DNA from 2 places in the Pseudocolwellia sp. G5-9 genome. Region 1 is predicted to be linked to the other one. Evidence: predicted binding sites of a transcription regulator. Region 1 holds the regulator's gene; the other holds the start of a gene.
What was found. Region 1 encodes MetJ, which represses methionine synthesis genes. Its sites were predicted from a motif close to TAGACGTCTAGACGTCTA; they were not measured.
Positions count from the first base shown of each region.

Region 2: the regulator MetJ is predicted to act here: its motif matches at 1,964-1,981, upstream of serA (phosphoglycerate dehydrogenase).

Region 1 is NZ_CM147893.1:3,612,483-3,623,392, reverse strand. Features, by position in the region: gene AC0L5Q_RS15600 (ornithine carbamoyltransferase) at 1-750, opposite strand, end outside; gene argB (acetylglutamate kinase) at 813-1,601, opposite strand; gene argC (N-acetyl-gamma-glutamyl-phosphate reductase) at 1,601-2,641, opposite strand; gene argE (acetylornithine deacetylase) at 2,888-4,039, shown strand; gene AC0L5Q_RS15580 (hypothetical protein) at 4,088-5,479, opposite strand; gene metL (bifunctional aspartate kinase/homoserine dehydrogenase II) at 5,567-8,035, opposite strand; gene metB (cystathionine gamma-synthase) at 8,063-9,220, opposite strand; gene metJ (met regulon transcriptional regulator MetJ) at 9,426-9,755, shown strand; gene AC0L5Q_RS15560 (hypothetical protein) at 9,765-10,178, opposite strand; partial or broken gene AC0L5Q_RS15555 (malic enzyme-like NAD(P)-binding protein) at 10,357-10,910, opposite strand, start outside.
Region 2 is NZ_CM147893.1:2,096,774-2,107,683, forward strand. Features, by position in the region: gene AC0L5Q_RS08970 (peptide MFS transporter) at 1-415, shown strand, start outside; gene AC0L5Q_RS08975 (5-formyltetrahydrofolate cyclo-ligase) at 507-1,106, shown strand; gene rpiA (ribose-5-phosphate isomerase RpiA) at 1,264-1,920, shown strand; gene serA (phosphoglycerate dehydrogenase) at 2,040-3,275, shown strand; gene AC0L5Q_RS08990 (phosphatidylglycerophosphatase A family protein) at 3,372-3,839, opposite strand; gene thiL (thiamine-phosphate kinase) at 3,842-4,813, opposite strand; gene nusB (transcription antitermination factor NusB) at 4,920-5,336, opposite strand; gene ribH (6,7-dimethyl-8-ribityllumazine synthase) at 5,403-5,867, opposite strand; gene AC0L5Q_RS09010 (glycosyltransferase family 4 protein) at 6,089-7,279, shown strand; gene AC0L5Q_RS09015 (O-antigen ligase family protein) at 7,276-8,517, shown strand; gene AC0L5Q_RS09020 (glycosyltransferase family 2 protein) at 8,507-9,421, shown strand; gene AC0L5Q_RS09025 (WecB/TagA/CpsF family glycosyltransferase) at 9,421-10,143, shown strand; gene AC0L5Q_RS09030 (GNVR domain-containing protein) at 10,489-10,910, opposite strand, start outside.

The DNA of each region.
Region 1 (10,910 bases):
ATGATTTACTTGATATGGAGCGAATTTTGCTAATATTTCAGCTTTTTTCGTAGGATCTTCATCACCCATAGATACCCATGTATCAGTAAAAATAGCATCTTGCTGAGCTATATTACTTATATTCGTACTAAAGACTATTTTAGATCCAGATTTTTCAGCTAATACTTGCGCTTTAGTCAGCATTGCATCACTTGGCCCATGACCTTCCGGACAAATAAGCGTAAAATCAACACCTAACGTTGCAGCCATTAACATTAATGAATTAGATACATTATTGCCATCGCCTACATAAGCAAGTTTTACTTTTGCTAAGTCATCAAAATTTTCAGATAACGTTACAAAATCAGCTAACGACTGACAGGGATGATATACGTCACACAAAGCATTAATAACAGGTACACTAGCATGTTTAGCTAAGCCCTCAATTGAAGCATTACTAAATACACGAGCAACAATTGCATCAGCGTAACATGACAAGTTATTTGCATAATCACTAATACGTTCACGTTCACCTAATTTACCGTTTTGCTGCCCTAAATATAGAGCATGGCCACCAAGTTTATTGATACCCATATCAAAACTTACATGTGTACGTAACGACGGTTTTTCAAAAATCATAGCAACTGATTTACCTGCTAAAGCTTGAGAGTAATTAGCAGGGGCTGTTTTAATTTTTTTAGCAAGCTTGATTAGATCAAGTATTTGCTCTTTGCTTAGCTGATCATCAGCTAAAAAATTCTGTAAAGACATACGAGTAACCTTTTGAGTGCTATGTAACGTACAATGACATTCGCGCAATAAGTAAAATATGTTTAATCAGCTTGGTATAAAATACGGGTGCCTATATTGTCACCTTTGATCAAATTGACGATTTGCTCGGGAGACTGCCAACTGGCAACCGCGATGCTTCGTCGTAACTGATTAGCAGCTAATAACGCTGCATTTACTTTTGCTGTCATACCACCAGCAATAACACCTTGTTCAATTAATTGGGCAGCTTGTTTACTACCAAGTTCAACTAACCATTCACCTTCAGCACCTTTAACGCCCGGCACATCGGTTAATAGTAATAATTCTGCTTCTAATAATTGGCAAATAGCAACCGCTGCATCGTCAGCGTTTACATTAACCAATTGACCATTATCTAACGTGCCAATTGAAGAAACAACAGGGAAAAAGTTATTAGCTAATAACGTTTTTAACAAAGCGCTGTTGTTCGGGCTTGGATCACCTACACTTCCCAATTCAGCATCAGCCAATGTACAGCTTACCATGTTGCCATCACCTAATGATAACCCTACCGCAGCAAGACTTAATTGATTTGCTTCAGCAACAATAGTTTTATTTACATATCCCGCTAAAGTTCCAGAAATAACAGGCATCTGCTCAGCTGGGGTTATGCGTTTACCGTCTTTTTTTTGTGTTGTAAAACCCGCTTGTGCTAACTGTGTATCAACAGAACTACCACCGCCATGCACTAGCACTATTGATTGATCTTTTAATTTAGCTAATTCAACAAATAACGCGTTTAATGCGGATGTTTTTTCAAGAATAGCTCCGCCGATTTTAATGACCAAAGGTTTCATTACAGCTTTCTTCATTACTTAATACCTACATTAGGAATTAAGCCATATTCGCTTGGTAACCCCATCGTTAAGTTAGCACATTGAACAGCTTGTGATGCAGCACCTTTTAAAAGATTATCTATTGCTGTGCTTACCACCACAACCTGCTTTTCAGCATCGTATTTCCAATGAATATCAGCAAAAGGTGTATAAGCAACATTATCAATTTTTGGCCACGTTGCGGCAATACGTACTAATGGTTTGTCATCATAAGCATTATGGTATGCTTGATTCACTTGTTCTTCAGTAACACCAGCTTTTAATTGCAAAGTTACCGTTGATAATAACCCACGTTTATATGGTGCTAAGTGCGGATTAAAAATAACTTGAGCATTAGCTTCCTGACTAATTTCTGGCTGATGTCTATGTTGTAAAATATTATAAGGCGTTAAACTCACTTCATTAAAGCTAGTACCTAATGATGCTTTACGGCCAGCCCCCGATACACCACTAATGCCGTTTACAACAATTAAAGAATTTTCAATATGTAAGTTATTCGCTGTAATAGGCTTTAAACCTAATAAACTTGCTGTTGGATAACAACCTGGAACAGCAACAATTTTAGAATCAGCAAACGACTCGTCTAACCATTCGGCTAAACCATAATTAGCTTGTTCAAGGACAGATAAGTTTTTATGTTCAAAACCATAATAAGTTGGGTAATCAGCCGCATCTTTTAAACGGAAACCACCAGATAAATCAAATACTTTTACACCAACATCTAAAAATACATGTGCCCATTCTGCACTATATTCATGCGGCGTAGCAAAAAATACCGCGTCAATTTTATCTTCAGCATTTTTAATATTTTCATCAAACCAGGCAGGAGAAAAAGCTTGCAAAGGCAAGTCACAAATACCTTGATATTTAGCATGAAGGTCTGAAAATAATAAACCTTCAGACGAGCTATTTTCTGACACCAAAAGATGAACGATTGATATTTTATTGTGAGCTGTTAATAAATTAATTAACTCAGCACCAACGTAACCGCTAGCTCCAATAATCGCGACTTTCATACTATTCCTTAAAACTATTTAATATTCGTAATAACTGAAAAGGCAATAACATTTATTTTTATCAAATAAAACAGGATGTTAAATAAGGTTTTAAAAATTCACAACAAGGTGGGATTTTTATCTCGGTATTTTTCCGTAGCGTTATTGATTTAGGTTATCTACACTAAGGTAGCATATTATCATCCGATAACTAGTTATGCAACAAATCAGCATAACTACCCAAAAATAACTTTTGAGACGAATAGTATGAAAAATCTACCTAATTTTACGACTGCACTTCGAGAATTAATCTCAAGCCCATCTATTAGCTCGAGTCAAGAAAGTTGGGATCAAGGAAATAAGGAAATAATTCATTTATTATCTGGCTGGTTTGAATCTTTAGGTTTCAGCATTAGTATTCAAAAAGTGCCCAATACTCGTGATAAATATAATTTATTGGCAAAACTAGGTTCAGGAGAAGGTGGATTATTACTTGCTGGCCACAGTGACACGGTTCCTTTTGATGAAAACAGATGGCAATCCGACCCTTTTTCAATTATAGAAAAAGACAATAAATTTTTTGGTTTAGGCACTTGTGATATGAAAGGCTTCTTCGCTTTTATTTTACAAGCATGTAAAGACTTAGATGCTAAAACCCTTAAAAAGCCTTTATATGTCTTAGCTACCGCAGATGAAGAAACTACCATGGCTGGCGCACGTTTTTTCTCACAAAACCAAGAGATCAAACCTGATGTCGCTATTATTGGAGAGCCTACTAATTTAGTGCCTATTATTATGCATAAAGGACATATGTCCCACCGAATAAGTGTTGAAGGTCAGTCGGGCCACTCAAGTAAACCAAGCTTAGGTGTAAATGCGATTGAAATAATGTATCAAGTTATTGGTACCCTACTCACCTTAAAAGAAAGTCTGGCGTTAAATTATAGTAATACGGCATTTGATGTATCTGCTCCTACACTGAATATGGGCGCTATTAAAGGCGGTGATAATTCTAACCGTATATGCGGACACTGTGATTTAGATATAGATATGCGTTCATTACCGGGTATGACAGATGATGAATTAATAACCTGTTTAACTGACGCACTAAAACCTTTAGCTGAGAAATACCCTGGAAGAATTACGATTAATGAACTGCACCCGAGCTCACCTAGCTTTGAACAAACTCAGCCGAGTGATTTAATTGAGTCTGCCGAACATTTTTCAGGGCATAAATGCTGTGCTGTAAATTACGCAACTGAAGCTCCTTTTATTCAAGAATTAGGTTGTCAAACCATCGTTATGGGGCCAGGTTCAATAGACCAAGCACATCAACCTAACGAATTTTTAGCATTATCTGAAATAACAAAAACAGAAGAATTACTGATTAATATGATCAAAAAGTACTGCTTAAAATAGAAAATTGACACGGTAATAATGATAAGTACGACTTATCCCTGATTTGACTTACTTATTCCATAATTTTTGATGAGCTGGCATTGAAAAGTATTCATTTGCCGACCAACAGCGAGGAATTAGATCAAGTGTTTTTCGTTCTGCATAATTTGACGATAATAAAGCTAATATTTCATATAATCTTTCTTTGCTCATTGTGTTGAGTTTTTCAACAGCCATAGGAAAATGTAAATTACGCTCTTTAGGCACAATAATGTCTTGCCCAAAGTTAATAAAGGCCAAATTTCGAGTGGCTGTTCTACAAATGGGTAACTCTGGATCTTCTGGATATAACATTTTCACAATGGCATATTCATAGGAGTATTTTATTTCCCCTTGAAAGTTCTCAACAATGTAAGTGACTCCATAACCTAAAGGAAAAATCCCTGTTATAGTACGTAACGCATCAACAACTAAGTGATAACAAATTCCCTTTTCCGCATTTTTATAGAGCACCTGATAGACTTTAGGCAAGAGCTTATAATCATATTTAGGTTTTGTAGAGAGGATGATTGATGTGTAAATTTGAGGAACTTTAAGTAAATTGCCTATGCCTTTTTTAGGATTAATGCTTGCTTTCAATAATCCTTTAATAAAAAGTAATTTACGCTTTTCCGTTTCGTTAAAAGCATCACGAACTTCTTTTAAATTCCCTACATACTTTGCTACACCAATACCTTCAACAAGATATTTAACTGTTTCTCGGTAATTGATTTGAAGTAATTTTCTTCTATCTTCCAAATCTAGCATTCTAAATGGGTTTTTAGTACCGTTTGTCCCTTTTAGTATAAGTTGCGCTTCAGGATGATTATTACCAATATCTTGTAACAATGCAGCTTTAACTAACGGTATTTTAACTTCATCAACAAACCTTTTATAAGCAACGGCATCAATCAATGAAAAGCGCTGATATTGAAGAGGGGATAAATTAGCTAAGCGCTCTTTAATATAAGGTTCGGTAATCGCATTATCAATACATAGTCGATCGAGTAATCTTAGGCATAACACTGCTTTATATAAAGGCTTATTTAACTCGTTAGATAGTGCAACCTTACTCCCTTCACTCGGACTAAGAAGCTGAATGGTAGCAAGTAATTGAGAAGATTTACGGTTATCTTCTACGAAACTTTCTCCTTCACATAATGCAATAATATCTCGGCAAAGAGTGTCTAAGTGTTCATGCCTTTGTTCTCGTTCTAACTCTCTAAGTTCAAGCTCTTTACACGCTTTAGTACCTGACTTTATTTTAGGTTCCTCTTGCCCCTGAGAAGGACTCAGCTGAGCAAAGAAATCAATAGCTCGGTCAAGCATAGATTCTTTTTTATAACTTTTACCAAAAATTTGTCGAGAGAGTTCTTTAACACTTTTGGTAAAGTTTGTATCTTGAGTATGCTTTAAAGACATGGCTTACAAAATAACTTCAAATATTTACAATACATTAAGACTAGTAAATATTTGAAAAGAGACAAGTAAATTAACTTATTATTCACTTTACAAAGCAATCCCTTTTAATTTAACTTGCTGTTGTTTATGCATAAGCTGTTTACAAATAATCGCTAAATCTGAGTGTAATCCTGCTGCTGTAACATCTCTCCCAGCCCCTGCGCCCCGAATAATTAAAGGATTATCTTTATAGCATTGGCTAACAATCTTAAAAATATTATCGCAAGGGGTAAGATTAGCAAAAGCATCTGTTTTAGGGAGCACTTCTAAACTGACTTTGGCTTTAATATTGGCTTGATTATCATTTTCACAAACAAACGATGCTACATAACGTATACAAGCATTTTTACTATTGGCGTCTTTCAGTTTATCTGCAAAATAAGTATCAAGCTGCTCGGCTTTACTAAGAAATTCTTCGGTGGTTAAGTGCTGTAAATGTTCGGGGACTAAATTTTGGCAATCTATGTCATCAAGCGAAAGTTCAAAACCAGCTAAACGGGCTAGAATTAATAACTTACGTTGTACATCTCTACCTGATAAGTCTTCACGAGGATCGGGTTCGGTTATCCCTTGTGCTAATGCTGATTTTAGTAATTCAGAAAAAGGCACGGAGCCATCATAAGTTTCAAATAACCAAGAAAGAGTACCTGAAAAGATACCCGAGATTTCTTGAATAGAATCACCACACTCTAATAAATTTGCAATAGCAAAGTTAACAGGTAACCCTGCACCAACGGTCGTATTTCCTAACCATAAGCTATGATGTTTTTTAGCCGTACTCACTAATTTATTATACTGAGATGTCGAAGACGACGCGGCCCATTTATTAGCACCAATAACATGAATACCTTGTTCAAAAAAATCTTGATATAACAAGCTAAAAGTTTCACTTGGTGTTATATCTACAACAATCAGTTCATCATAGGGATGATTAGCTAGCCACGAAAGTAAATTATCCTGATCATAAGGTTTAGCCTCACTTTCATACAGAGATAAGGCTTGAGTCACATCGATCCCGTCACTTTTAATTAATGCTTTTTTAGACGTGATCAAACCGACTACATGAACATTTTCAAGTGCAGGAATACGATCAACTTGCGCAGGTAACATCTCTAAAAAACGTGCTCCAATGTTACCCAACCCAGCAATAACGACACCAATATGACGAGCATCTTTTGTTATGTCGTGATGAATGTTATTCACCATTTCTCCACTACATACCTGAGGTAAAATAGAAATTAAGCTATGCTCATTAGTAGAACTAACAATATGTATAGGCTGGTATTTTTTCAATGCCCGTTTAAATCTCGCTTTTACATCACCATGTTTAGATACTTCATGCCCTACCACGGCTAAAATTGAAACAGGAGTAAATGACACTTCCGTATCATGACTTGCTAACCACTGACTTAATGCCTTTTGTTTGTCTTGTGTAATAACAACAAAACCAGTACTGATATCTGAACAAATTGCAGAAAACTGTTTGATGGCTAACTCACCATACGATCCAGTTAAGCTAGTAGATTGAGCTAAAATTAAATCATTAAGATAAGTGACTGAAAGTTCAGATTTAGCAATTTGACCAAATCGTCCTATTTCAGTACCACTTGTATGAGGATCATAACTACTCGCTATATGTAAATGCGTACTATGATTTTCAAGGGGTTGTAACGTTTTAGCATGTAATACTGGATTACCTAGTCGTCCTAGTTCTTTGGCAACACCATTAGGTAAGCGGTGTAATTTTCTTGCTAGCGGAACAATACGAGGATCAGCACTATAAATGCCATCAACATCTGTCCAAAGAGTCACGTTTAATGCCCCCACTAACGAAGCAACAATAGTAGCCGAGTAATCACTGCCATTTCGACCTAATGTACAGTTTTCTCCAGCTGCATTTTTAGCGATATAACCAGTTATTACAGCTAATTGTTTAGTTTGTAATAAGGTATTAAATTGCTGATGACTTAAGGTATCGTCTACTACACAATTTTGATCATTATTTACCACAAGAAAATCGCGCGAATCAATATAATAACTTGCACATACGCGCTCATTTAGTACCGCAGATAATAAACGTGCTGACCACACTTCACCAAGCGCAAGTATATTCGCTTCATTTTTTTCTACGTGATTAAGGTCAGTATGAACAACCCAGCCTTTTAACGCCTCAATATCTTGAGCCAGTAATTGCTCCAAATGACTTACATGGCTTGATACTAAACTCTTAATTAAAGACAATTGAGCCTTTTGCAACGCAACAATAGAATCATTTAACGCTGCTGACGATTCAACGGCTTGCTGATATATAGCCACTAGCGCATCAGTTGTTTTTCCATTAGCTGAAACCACAACAAAATCATTTAGCTTACAATGATTTTTAATAATGTTAACGACACGTTCTATACACTCAACATTAGCCAAACTACTGCCACCAAATTTGTGCACATGTACAGCGTGTTTAGCTAATTGATTTTTTTCACTAACTAATTGTTCAATATCATTTACTGAGTTCATATTTACCAACATCAATTGTGTTTATTCTTATTTTTGTGAAGCTAAAAGGCCTTGCGATAAATCAGCGATTAAGTCGTCTACGTCTTCTATCCCAACAGAAACCCGCACTAACGACTGAGTAATACCCGCTTCTAATTGAGCTGATATTTCCATTCCTGCATGTGTCATAGTCGATGGGTGACTAATTAAACTTTCCACACCACCTAAAGATTGAGCTAGCGTAAACATATTAAGATTTTTAAAGAGTTTTTTTACAGACTCAACACCGCCTTTAACTTCAAAGCTCATCATTGCGCCAAAACTAGCTTGCTGTTTTTTAGCAATATCATGACCAGGATGATCAGGTAAACCTGGATAATAAACCGCATCAACAGCATCGTGTTCATTTAAAAACACAGCCACTTTAGCTGCATTAATTTGATGCTGCTTCATTCTTACAGGTAATGTTTTTAAGCCTCTTAATGCTAAGTAACTATCGAAAGGAGATCCCGTTATACCTATACAATTTGCCCACCAAGCTAATTCATCGCCTAAAGCTTCATCTTTTGTTATTAACACGCCACCCACCACATCACTATGACCATTAATGTATTTAGTGGTTGAATGAAACACAATATCAGCACCTAAAAGCAAAGGTTTTTGTAAAAGAGGAGACATAAAAGTATTATCGACGGCAACAAGTGCACCTACAGCGTGTGCTGCTTTGGTGACTTTCTCGATATCCACAATACGTAATAATGGATTACTCGGTGATTCAATCAGTACTAATTTAGGTTTTTGTTTAAGGGCTTCAGCTAAAGCATTTTCATCGTTTTGATCAACAATAATTAACTTAAAATTGCCTTTTTTTGCTAGATGCGTGAATAATCGGTAACTACCACCATAACAATCATGTGGTACAACAAGTACATCATCTGTGCATAATAATTGACAAATAAGGTGTACAGCTGCCATACCTGTGCTTGTTACAACGCCTTTTGTACCTTCTTCTAACTCAACAACCGCTTCTGCAAAAGTAGAGCGTGTTGGGTTTCCGGTACGTGAATAATCATAATCACGCTTTTCATTGAAGCCTTTTAGAGCATAGGTACTTGCTAAATGTATTGCAGGCACTACACCGACGTGTTGCTTGTCACTACGAATACCAGCTCTTGCCGCTATTGTTGCCATACTTTTCTTAGTCATTTGAGACTCCAGCTAGGTATAATTTTAAATAGATGTTTAGATGTCTAAAACTCTAAACGGTTTACTAAACTTGGTCAAGAAATTTTAGACATCTAAACTTCTACACATTCGTTATTGACTCAGCGCCCACAAACAGTAAAATTAGTGAATTAGTGTCTGTTGATATTGTTCAATCAGATATTCCATATTAAAGGGTAAGTAATTTATGGCAGAGTGGAATGACGAGTATATTAATCCATACGCCGAACACGGGAAAAAAAGTGAACAAGTAAAAAAGATCACCGTTTCTATTCCTTTACGTGTTCTTAAGGTCTTAACTGATGAGAGAACTCGTCGACAGGTTAATAATCTTCGCCATGCTACTAATAGCGAATTATTATGCGAAGCCTTTTTACATGCTTTTACCGGCCAACCTTTACCTGATGATAACGATTTAGCTAAAGACAATACTGAAAAACTACCTGCTAGCGTTCGTAAAATATTAGAGGCTAAAGGTATTACAGACTTTAGTGCTTATGAAACTGAAGACGATTAATTCATAAATTTATGAAGGCAAGGTTAACAACCCTTGTTTTTCAGCAATCTCATTAATCACTTTTTTTACTTTCATTGTAATGTAGCCTGATAATATTTTAGGCTCTTTATCTAATAACTCTATTTCTGATTCAGTGATCGCAACAAAACAGCTTATATCTTTGTTGTTAACATAAATCATAACATCATCTGCAACTTCAATTTTATCACCTATCCTTTCAATAGATACTTGTTGTAAATATTCATCATTTTTTTCTATATAAAACTGAATAGTTAAAACGTTATTTTCATCCTCATACCAACCTGCCGCTAATGTTTGAAAATTAACATGCGCTTCTTGTTTATTAATAATGCCCTTTAATTTGACATAATGAGCTAATAACTTTTCGCTAGCCGTAATACTTATTGGTAGGTCGTCTTCCATCAATTTTCACTTTAAATAAAAACAAGATCTTAATTATATACCCGTTACTATTCAAGATGCAGGTTCAGTGGAAACTAAAAAGGGCTTTAGCCCTTCTTTAATATAATCATTATGTAAGATAATCTGAACTCTGGTTAAGATCTCAAATTCACAACACAAATAACGATATAACTGATAATTAGAGCATGTAATTATCAGGTAATTCTAAAGCGGCTACACCTGAATCTATCGCTGCTTGTGCCACAGCTCGCGCTACATTTGCACATAAACGCGGGTCCATAGGTTTAGGTATAATATATTCTTTACCAAATACTAAATTCTTCACGCCACTAGCAACCAAAACTTCTTGTGAAACTTCTTCTTTTGCTAATGATTCTGATTGCATGAACCGCTGCTATTTTCATTTCATCATTAATCGTTCTTGCACGAACATCTAAAGCTCCACGAAAGATAAAAGGGAAACACAAAACGTTATTAACTTGATTTGGATAGTCCGAACGACCCGTAGCAATAATAAGGTCATCTCTTGTGGCATGTGCTAGCTCAGGTTTTATCTCAGGATCTGGGTTTGAACACGCAAAAATAACGGGGTTTGGCCCCATCAATTTTACATGCTCAGCCGATAATAAATTGGGTCCAGAAACCCCAACAAAAACATCAGCCCCTTCTATGGCATCCTCTAATGTTCTTTTATCGGTATTATTAGCGAAAAGTTTTTTATATTCATTTAAA
Region 2 (10,910 bases), 1.5 Mb from region 1:
CATTATGGCAAGTGGCTTTCTTATTATGTTTTTTGCCGCGCAATACGCAGCATCAGGATTAAAAGTAGCCCCGTATTGGCTTATAGCAACTTATTTTCTACATACCGTGGGTGAATTAATTCTTAGCCCCACCGCATTAAGTGCGGTTAGTAAATTATCACCTAAGCGTTTTGCAGGGCAAATGATGGGCGTATTTGTATTGACCTACTCTATTGGTAATATTATTTCAGGTTTACTAGCTGGAAGTTTCGATCCAAATAACGTTGAACAAATGCCATCACTGTATATTCAAATTAGTTTATTTAGTATCGGTATAGGTATCGTAATTTTATTGCTTAGCCTTAAAACTCGATTTTGGGAATTACTCGCAGAGCAAGAAGGTAAAGAAGAAAAAAGCTCGCCTCAAGTAGCCTAGCCAATAAATTTCCTCTAACATATGCTCGTATGTTAGAGGACTCCCTCCTCTATAGAAGCAAAGTTAAAGCAACAATACAGGTGATGTTATTTTGAATAGCAGAATAGAGCTAAGAAAAACGATTAGAGAAAAACGATCATCATTAACTCAGCAAGAACAAGCTAATGCTGCAGCACAACTACTTAATCAATTAACGTCTCATACCAGCATACTTTCAGCACAACACATTGCTATTTATTTAGCTAACGATGGTGAGCTGAATACCTCTGCTTTTATTGATTGGTGTTGGAAACACAATAAGCAGGTATATTTACCGGTAATTCACCCTTTCAGTAAAGGCCATTTGTTATTTTTAGAATACACGCCAACGACCCCTATGCTTAAAAACCGCTTTGGAATTTTAGAACCTAAACTCGATGTTCGTCTTATTCAGCTAATACATAACATAGATATTATTTTTACCCCCTTAGTTGCCTTTGATAAATCAGGTGCTCGCTTAGGTATGGGCGGTGGGTTTTATGATAGAACGTTACAAAAATGGTTTGAGCACTATAAAACCAATAAAAACGCACGCCCTTATCCAATAGGTTTAGCACATGATTGCCAGCTTGTTGATTCTGTTCCTGTTGAAGATTGGGACATTCCTATTCCTAACATTATAACCCCCAGCCAAAACTACTCATTTAAATAAATATCCAACGCTAGCCGCTCAACCTATCGCTTTCATTACGATAGTTGGTGTATAATTACGCGCATAAAAAATGTTCATTATCCACGCTATGTTGCTTCAATAAAATTCAGCACTAGAGTGATACTTTGTTTGCTCATATATAAGTTTAAGGCTCATCATGACACAAGACGATATGAAAAAATCTGCGGCAATTAAAGCTCTAGATTTCATTAAAGATGACACGATTGTAGGTGTTGGAACAGGTTCCACAGTTAACCACTTTATTGATGCTTTAGCGACGATAAAAGATCGTATTACTGGCGCTGTTTCAAGTTCTGAAGAGTCAACCAAACGTCTTCAAGCACACGGCATTGAGGTTTTTGATTTAAATAACGTTGACGGTATTGATGTGTATGTAGATGGTGCTGATGAAATTAATTCACACATGCATATGATCAAAGGTGGCGGTGCAGCACTCACACGAGAAAAAATTGTTGCAGCCGTAGCAAAAACCTTTATATGTATTGCAGACAGTTCAAAACAAGTCAGAGTTTTAGGAACATTTCCATTACCTGTTGAAGTTATTCCTATGGCCAGAAGTTATGTTGCTAGAGAAATAGTTAAATTAGGCGGTGATCCTGTATACAGAACAGGTGTAGTAACCGATAACGGAAACGTAATTCTCGATGTATATAACTTAGACATAATTGATCCAATCACATTAGAGAAAGACCTTAATGCCTTGGTAGGCGTTGTAACTAATGGCCTGTTTGCTAATAGAGGTGCCGACACACTTATTATTGGTACACCTGAAGGCGCAAAAATAATAAATTAGTGCTTTAGAGTTTAAGCACTATATGCTAGTTTATACATACATTTGGACATCTAAACGTCCATAACTTTAAATTTTGTTAGCCACTGGCTAAACCCATTCATTAAGAGAATTTAAATATCATGAGTACTAATTCACTCGCTAAAGAAAAAATTAAAATTTTATTGTTAGAAGGTGTTCACGAAAGCGCACTTGAAGAACTAAAGTCACAAGGTTATAACAATATAGAATATTTAAAAACGTCTTTGTCGGAAGAAGATTTAATAAAAAAAATTGCTAATGTTCACTTTATTGGTATTCGTTCACGTACTAACCTTAATGAAAAAGTACTTAGCCACGCTAAGAAACTTGTTGCTGTTGGCTGTTTTTGTATTGGTACTAACCAAGTAGATATCAAAGCAGCCCAATCATTAGGTATCCCAGTATTTAACGCACCTTTCTCAAATACTCGTTCAGTTGCTGAATTAGTATTAGGTGAAACCTTATTATTACTTCGTGGTATTCCTGAAAAAAGTGCTAAAGCACACCGAGGTGAGTGGGATAAATCAGCTGCGGGTTCATTTGAAGCTCGTGGAAAAACACTCGGTATTATTGGTTACGGCCATATCGGTATGCAGTTAGGTGTTCTTGCTGAAACTGTTGGTATGAAAGTTAAATTTTATGATGTAGAAACTAAATTACCATTAGGTAATGCAAGCCAAACACCATCATTACGCGCATTACTGCAAGAATGTGAAGTTATTAGCTTACACGTTCCTGAAAACCCGCAAACTAAAAACATGTTTGGTGCTGAAGAAATTGCTAACATGAAAGATGGCGCTATATTAATTAACGCATCTCGCGGTACAGTCGTTGATATAGATGCACTAGCTGACGCATTAGCAAGTAAAAAGCTATCTGGCGCTGCTATCGATGTATTTCCTGTTGAACCTAAAGGTAATGATGAAGAGTTTGTTTCACCATTACGTGCTTTCGATAATGTTATTTTAACACCACACATTGGTGGTAGTACAAAAGAAGCACAAGAAAATATTGGTTTAGAAGTAGCAAGTAAACTTGCTAAGTATTCTGATAATGGTTCAACTTTATCAGCAGTTAACTTCCCTGAGGTATCATTACCAAGCCATGGTGGTAAAGGTACAAGCAGGCTATTACACATACATCACAACCAACCAGGTATATTAAATAAAATTAACTTAGCATTTGCTAAATTAAATATTAATATTGCCGCTCAATATTTACAAACAGACGATAAAATTGGTTACGTTGTTATAGATATTGAAACAGAAGATAGCGTATTAGCGCTTAAAGAATTAAAGAAAATTGAAGGTACGGTTAAAGCTAGAATTCTTCACTAAAAGCAATTTATTAGATACAAAAAAGGTAGACATAATGTCTACCTTTTTTATTGCTTATTTTTTATGGAATATTGAGGCCTATAAACCATCAATCGTTTAAAAGATAAAATGCATACATGCAAGTGCCATAAACCCTGCAACTACATCATCAATCATAATACCAAAGCCGCCGTGTACGTACTTATCTAAATAAGAAATAGGCCAAGGCTTTACAATATCAAATATACGAAACAGTACAAAACCAACAAGAATACTTTGCCAGCTAATAGGTACTAAAAACATAGTGATTAAATAACCAGCTATCTCATCCCAAACAATAGCCCCATGATCGTGTACACCAACATCTTCAGCCGTTTTACCGCAAATATAAATACCAGCGATGCACACAACGAATACGGCCAAGAAATAAAATAAAGGCGTAAATAAAGTAAATAAAAGAAAAACAGGAATAGCAGCTAATGTACCAAATGTACCAGGAGCTTTAGGGCTTAAACCACTACCAAAACCCAATGCTAGAAAATGAATAGGATTTGATAACGTAAACTTAACCACGGCCTTATTCATATTTACGGTTCAGACTTAGAAAAATGTTCAAAACCATTAACGCTCATTGTCACATTTTCACCATCTAAAACAGTTGTAATTTTTTCAGTTCCGTTTAACTGCCCAATACAAGTAGTTGGAATACCTATGTTTGCCAAAGCTGTTGCCATCCCTACTTTATTGTCTTCAGGTACAGTAAAAAGTAACTCGTAATCATCACCACCCGATAGTGCTAGTTCTATAGCTTTGTCTCTACCGAGAGTTTCACGCATTACCGTCGAGATAGGAATATTCTCTAAGTTAAGCTTAGCTCCAACTTTTGAGGCTTTACAAATATGCCCTAAATCTGAAATAAGCCCGTCAGATATATCAATTGCTGAAGTAGCGTAATCTCTTAACGCCTGTCCAGCTAAAACTCGAGGTCTAGGGTAGTCTAATTGCTCAAAAACTTTACCTTTATCAGCATCGACAAGATCAACTTTACCTTGTAGGTTTTTTATTGCTAATGCAGCATCACCCAATTCACCCGTTACGTAAAGCCAATCACCAGCTTTAGCATTTGAACGCGTGATATATTTATCTTTGGGTGTTAATCCTTGAGCGGTAACCGTAATGCTCAAAGGCCCTTGAGTAGTGTCTCCACCAATAAGCTGAACATTATAAAATTCACATAACTCAAAAATACCAGCACAAAACTCTGACAACCATTGTTCATCAACTTCAGGTAATGTTAATGCTAACGAGATCCATGTAGGCTCTGCGCCCATTGCCGCTAAATCAGATAAATTAACCGCAATAGCTTTATGGCCAATAGCTTTTGGTGATGTATTTTCAGGAAAATGAACACCAGCCACTAAAGTATCTGTAGTTACAGCAATAAGCTGATGTTCTGCCGGAGCTAACAAGGCACAGTCATCACCAATACCTAAAATAACATCTTTGCGTTTAACTATTTGCTCTGAGAAATAATGCTTAATTAAATCAAATTCTTTCATAGGGGAATATTCAGTTTTGATTATTTGATGTGTCACAAAAACACATCAAATAATTGAGTAGGCTTAAAGTGTGTTGATTAAAACTACAGAAAGTAGACTTTACTCACTAAGCTTCTTTACGGATTAGTTTAACGGCCTTATCTAAAACACCATTAACAAACTTGTGGCTGTCATCTGCTGCAAAAGATTTAGCAAGTTCAATGGCTTCATTGATCACAACTTTGTATGGCACATCTAAACATTCCTTTAATTCAAAAATAGCCACTCTGAGAACCGCTTTTTCAACATGGTCAACATCATCTATAGGTCTATCAACATGAGGAGCTATAAGTAAATCTAACTCGCTGGCTGATGATGTTACACCACGAAATAATTGCTGAAAAAATGGAATGTCAAAACGGCGAGCAGCGTTGTCCACTAAAAAATTAGCTTCGATATCGTTAACAGCATTTTGACTTAATTGCCAAGAATAAACAGCTTGTACGGCTAATTCTCTGGCTTTTCTTCTAGGTGATGGCTTCACAGGTACATCCAAATATAAAATTAAAACTTATTATAACTAACGCAAACGAGTATAAGATTTGAAAACTTATAACAACTCTAAAACATTAATCATTTCTAAAGCACTTAAAGCTGCTTCAGCGCCTTTATTACCCACTTTGAGGCCAGCTCTATCAATAGCTTGCTCAATAGTGTCGGTAGTAATAACACCAAAGGCTACAGGAATAGTAAACTCCATTGCCACTTGCGCTAAACCTTTATTACACTCGCCAGCTACAAAATCAAAATGCGGCGTACCACCACGAATAACCGCACCAATAGCGATAATAGCGTCGAAACCACCTTTTTGAGCAACACGCTTAGCTGCTACAGGTAACTCATACGCACCAGGAACACGAATAACTGTAATATCGCTGTCTGCAACGTTACCATGACGTTTAAGTGCATCAACTGCACCTTCTAATAAACTCTCAACAACAAAACTGTTAAAACGAGAAACAACAATGGCAACTTTTTTGCCCTTAGCATCGAAATTAGCTTCAATTACATTCATGGAAATAACCTCTCGGTAAAAAATTGACGCGATTCTATCAAAAAATGGAGGATTTAGGTACTCGTTTATCCTCAAATATAAAATTAGTAGTGTTTATTATTTTAAATTCAAATACTAAATTTATTTATTCTTAAGAAACATAATTTTTTTTACTGGCGACACATGAAATGAAACAAGTTAAAATAAGAATAAGTTAAACTTATCACTAGATAAATAAAGCAATGAAAGAAACGATAGTAATAACAAGTAATGCGTATTTTCCAAATATTGGTGGAGTAGAAAACTCCTTAAAGTATCTAGCAGAAAGTTACATCAACTTAGGGTATAACGTCATTATTGCTATTAGCGATGTTTCAAATAAAAATCATATTTTACCTCATAAAGAAATTATCGATAACGTAACTATTTACAGATATAACTCATACTCCCAAACTAAATATGCACATAAGTATTTCAAAGGAATTAGAGCATTATTCAATGCATATGCTTTACTTAAATATATCAAACAGAATAACAATGTTATATTAACAATAAGTCGTTTTCATACGACAACAGTACTCGCAAAATTATGTAAATTATCTAATGTTATTTATTTAGTTCCTGGCGTAGTAATTAATCAAAATAACAATAAAAACTTAATAAGCAATACTGGTTTAGCAAAAATAAAATTAAACATATCAAAAATATTACACCATAACATTCAAAAAATGGCTTTAAAGTATTCCGATCAAGTTATAGTCTTTAGTGAGAACATGTCTACTCAAATATCACAAATAATTCCCTCACTGAAACATATACCTATTGTAAAACCTGGAGTAGATCCAGAGCGATTCATTCCTGTTCAAAACAAAATATCACTAAAAGAAAAGTTTAGTATTCCTACAGATAAAATAATATTACTAACAGTAGGGCGATTTGTTAAAGCAAAAGGGTTTGAAATGGTTATAGATGCATTACTTAACTTACCAAAATGCCATCTTGTGATGGTAGGAGATGGTGAAAACTACACATCAATCAAGCAACAAATAACAAATAATAAATTAGAAGATAAAATCACGTTAACGGGTCCGCAAAGCGATACCGCACCATACTACCAGTTGGCGGATATATTTGTAATGTCTTCTACTTATGAACCTCTTGGACAAACCATCCTTGAAGCTCTATCTACTGGTTTACCTATAGTAGCCTTTAAAGGATCAAAAATTACTACCGCGACACAAGAGCTATTAAGTGAAAAAGAAGCTCTTTATACTGATTCTGTAAACGAAGCAGGAATTACAAAATGTATAAGGTTATTAATCGATGAACCATCCTTAAGGAATTCAATGTCAAATAATAGTCGTAGGATAGCAATTGATAGATTTTCTTGGAATAAATTAGGTGCTCAAATTTTAAAGTATAAGAAAAAATGAGTTTTATCATACCTAAAAAAATCCCGTTATTTTCACTGTTTTTTTTCCTTGTTATTATCTTACTACCTGTTGTAGATAACTTAACGGGAGCGCTTTTTAAACTAAAAATAACGTCTGAAAATACTATAGGCTCCCCTTCACAAATAGCTAGATTTATTTTATTTGCTCTTGTAATCTTGATGTTAGATAGAGCAAAATTTCGTTCTTCACTTAAAATCATTATCTACGCAATGTGTTATCTTTTTTTAACTGAAGTATTCATTGCATGCTTCCATATGAACTTAAAAGCGTTTATCTCTGGCATTATTTTCTCTATAAAAATTCTATTTTCACTGAGTTGTTATTATTATGTGGCTAATTGGATTAATTACGATAGAACACGGACAATTTACGTAATAAAGCAACTAATAAATTACGGCACCATCGTTTCATTATTGGTATTAACTGCATACTTTTCTGGCTTTCATATTTCAAATTACCAAATAGGTATAGCAACAAGAGGATTATTTATATCAGGGAACGGGTTGGGTGTAGTTTTGGGTGTAAGTACTATATTACTTATATGCTTTAATGATAAAATAACACTAAGAAAATTTTTTCATATAGTGCTTTTAATTATAACTACAGCATTATTAGGTACAAAAGCTAGCCTAGTATTTTTATTAATAGCCTTAATATTATTAGCATACAAATTATCTAAGCAATCACCAATAATATCAGCAGTGGCCATTACTATATTAGCTATTTATTTATTACCTACACTTATCAGCGTAGTTAGCAGTGTATTTGAGAATATAATATTCAAATTTAATAGTATAGATAACAAAATGCACTTTATAGCAAGTTCCAGAGATACATTTATTCGGGATGCCTTTACAGAGCTTAACACAAATGGCCTTTATTCATTTAGAGTGTTATTTGGAGGAGGAGCATACTACGCTTATACTGACTTCAGCTCCGGAGCATTATTATTACGAAAAACTTTAGAAAACGATTTATTTGAACTATTTTTCTCATACGGTATTATTACTGTCTTAATTTACGTATCTGTTTATTTTTTCGCGCTTAAAAAGAGTTTGCATAAGAAGGAGTTTGCAATAGCACTCACAATGAGTTTAGCTTTCTTTCATTCGATCACCGTTGGGCATGTATTGTTTAATGGTACATCAGCCATAACTTATGTTTTATGCCTTGCGATAGCGACAAAAGGTTCTAAAGTAAATAACCATGACTTCTAAATTAAGCGCTGTAATTCCCCTTTTTAATAAATCACAATATATAAAAAGAGCAATAGAGTCTATTTTAAATCAAAATCACCCCGTTGATGAAATAATTATTGTGGATGATGGCTCAACTGATAATAGTGTAGAAATAGTTAACTCAATTAAAAGTAATAAATTAAAAATAATTTCACAGAAAAACCAAGGCGTATCTTCTGCTAGAAATAATGGAATAAAAAATGCTTCAAATGAATACGTATTATTAATTGATGCTGATGATATTTGGTTACCACATTTCACTACAGAAATCATCAAATTGATAAAAGCCTATCCAACAGCAGGAATGTTTGCTACTGCTTATTCATTTATAAAATTCAAAAAAATCACACCCGCAAACTTACGTTTTGTTCCTAAAGATTCGGGCCTCATTCAAAACTACTTTTTATCTTGTATAAAAGCTGATCTTCCTGTTACGGCATCATCAGTTGCGATAAAAAAAGAAGCATTCTATCAAGTTGGAGGTTTTATCCAAGGTATGGCTATGGGAGAAGATCAATTATTATGGTCGCGAATTGCATACAAATACCCTATTGCGTTTAGCAATACTATTAGTGTTTACTATGATATTTCTATTGCAAATAGTGCATGTAAAACACATATTATAACAAGCTTAGCCCCCCATATTTCATACTGGACTGAAGACTTAAAGAATGAAGAAGTACCTAATAACTTCCGTAATAGCTTAAAGCAGTTATTGCACTTTAGCGCTTTATATTGCGTTAAAAACAACTTAAAAGTAAACAATAAGAAACAAGCTAGAAAAATTCTCTTTAATGAACCAACATTACTTAAAGACAGTTACTGGTTTATTAGTATATTTCTTACATTTTTACCATATTTTATTATTAAAAGAATATTTTAATGCACCCTTTATTAGCCATTGTAAAAAAAACTCCAAACATTCAAAGAGAATTACTTAAAAGTATTCATAACAAAGATTACTCTTGTAAAGCAATTTCATTTATTAACCCATTTTCCTATCAATTGTTAAGGAATAAAAAAGACTCATATAAAAATATTGACCACTATCACAGCGATGCAATAATCTCTAGCTGGGTATTTAAAAAATTACTCAATCAAGATACTCCAAGAGTCAGTTTTGACTACGGTTCTTTTGCCAAATATTTTTTTGAAACAGCAGAAGAAAACCAATTAAAGATTTTTATTTTAGGAAGTAAAGAAAGTGAATTAAAAGGCGCTATAACACAATTTAAAAAATATTATCCTAAGTTAAATATTTGTGGATATCATAATGGTTATTTTGATGACGACAATAAAATATTAGAATATATAAAATTAAGCAAAGCCAACTATGTTATTTGTGGTCTTGGTACACCTAAACAAGATGAATTTGCACAATTAATAAAACAAAGTTTACCCCTACAAATAAAACAAATATATACTTGCGGAGGCTTTCTGCACCAAAGTAAAAATAAAGTAAACTACTACCCAAGAGTTATTAATAAATACAATTTACGTTGGTTATACCGTATGTTTAAAGAACCTAAAGTAGCAAAAAGGCTGGCAACTCAATACCCTATGTTTTGTTTTTTTGTTTTATTCGACCATTTAAAAAAACAATAAGTTCAATTTTGATATTCTCAATTTATTAAATATTATTCAAGGGTACATAAAAGCCACTAAAGATCATTAAAAGAGTTACCTCTAATACCAACTGTGAATATGATCTTTGATCAGCGTATTTTAATCTCTACATACTCACAAGTTTGTTTTATCAGCCCTAGACTTTCAGCCCACATTACCAATAAATAAACGATAGCAATACTTCGTTACCCAAATAAAATGGTAATTATTTTATATTTGATATGCATACCATTACAATATTCCACACCTATATAATAAACATAACTACTAGCCGAAAGCTATACAGTTTAAAGTCTAAGGGGTAAACCAATTCCTTCAAACGAATCAATTAGATTTTAAAAGATATCTTATAGAAAAAAATATAAAGCAGAGAATACCGCCTATAAAACCGCCCAAAACAGTAATCAAAGCACGTTTAGGAGAAGACTTTTCTTCTGGAAAAATAGCAGGATCAATAACTTTAAAAATGTATTCGTTGCGTGCCTTTGCTAAAGTTAACGATTTTATTTGCTCTTCGATAAGAGAATAATAAACGTTACGAATACCTGCGTTTCTTTCTAACTCCAATTGATGCTGCAAAAAAGCAATTTGTTTTTCCCCTCTACTTAAATCATCTTGGCGTAGTTCATTGTTTAAAGTTTTAATTAGCTTAGACAGCAATAATTGAGCATCATTGGGATTAAGTGACGTAAAACTAATTTTAGTGACTCTATTAGTTGTATCCATATCAACAGTCAAAGACGACT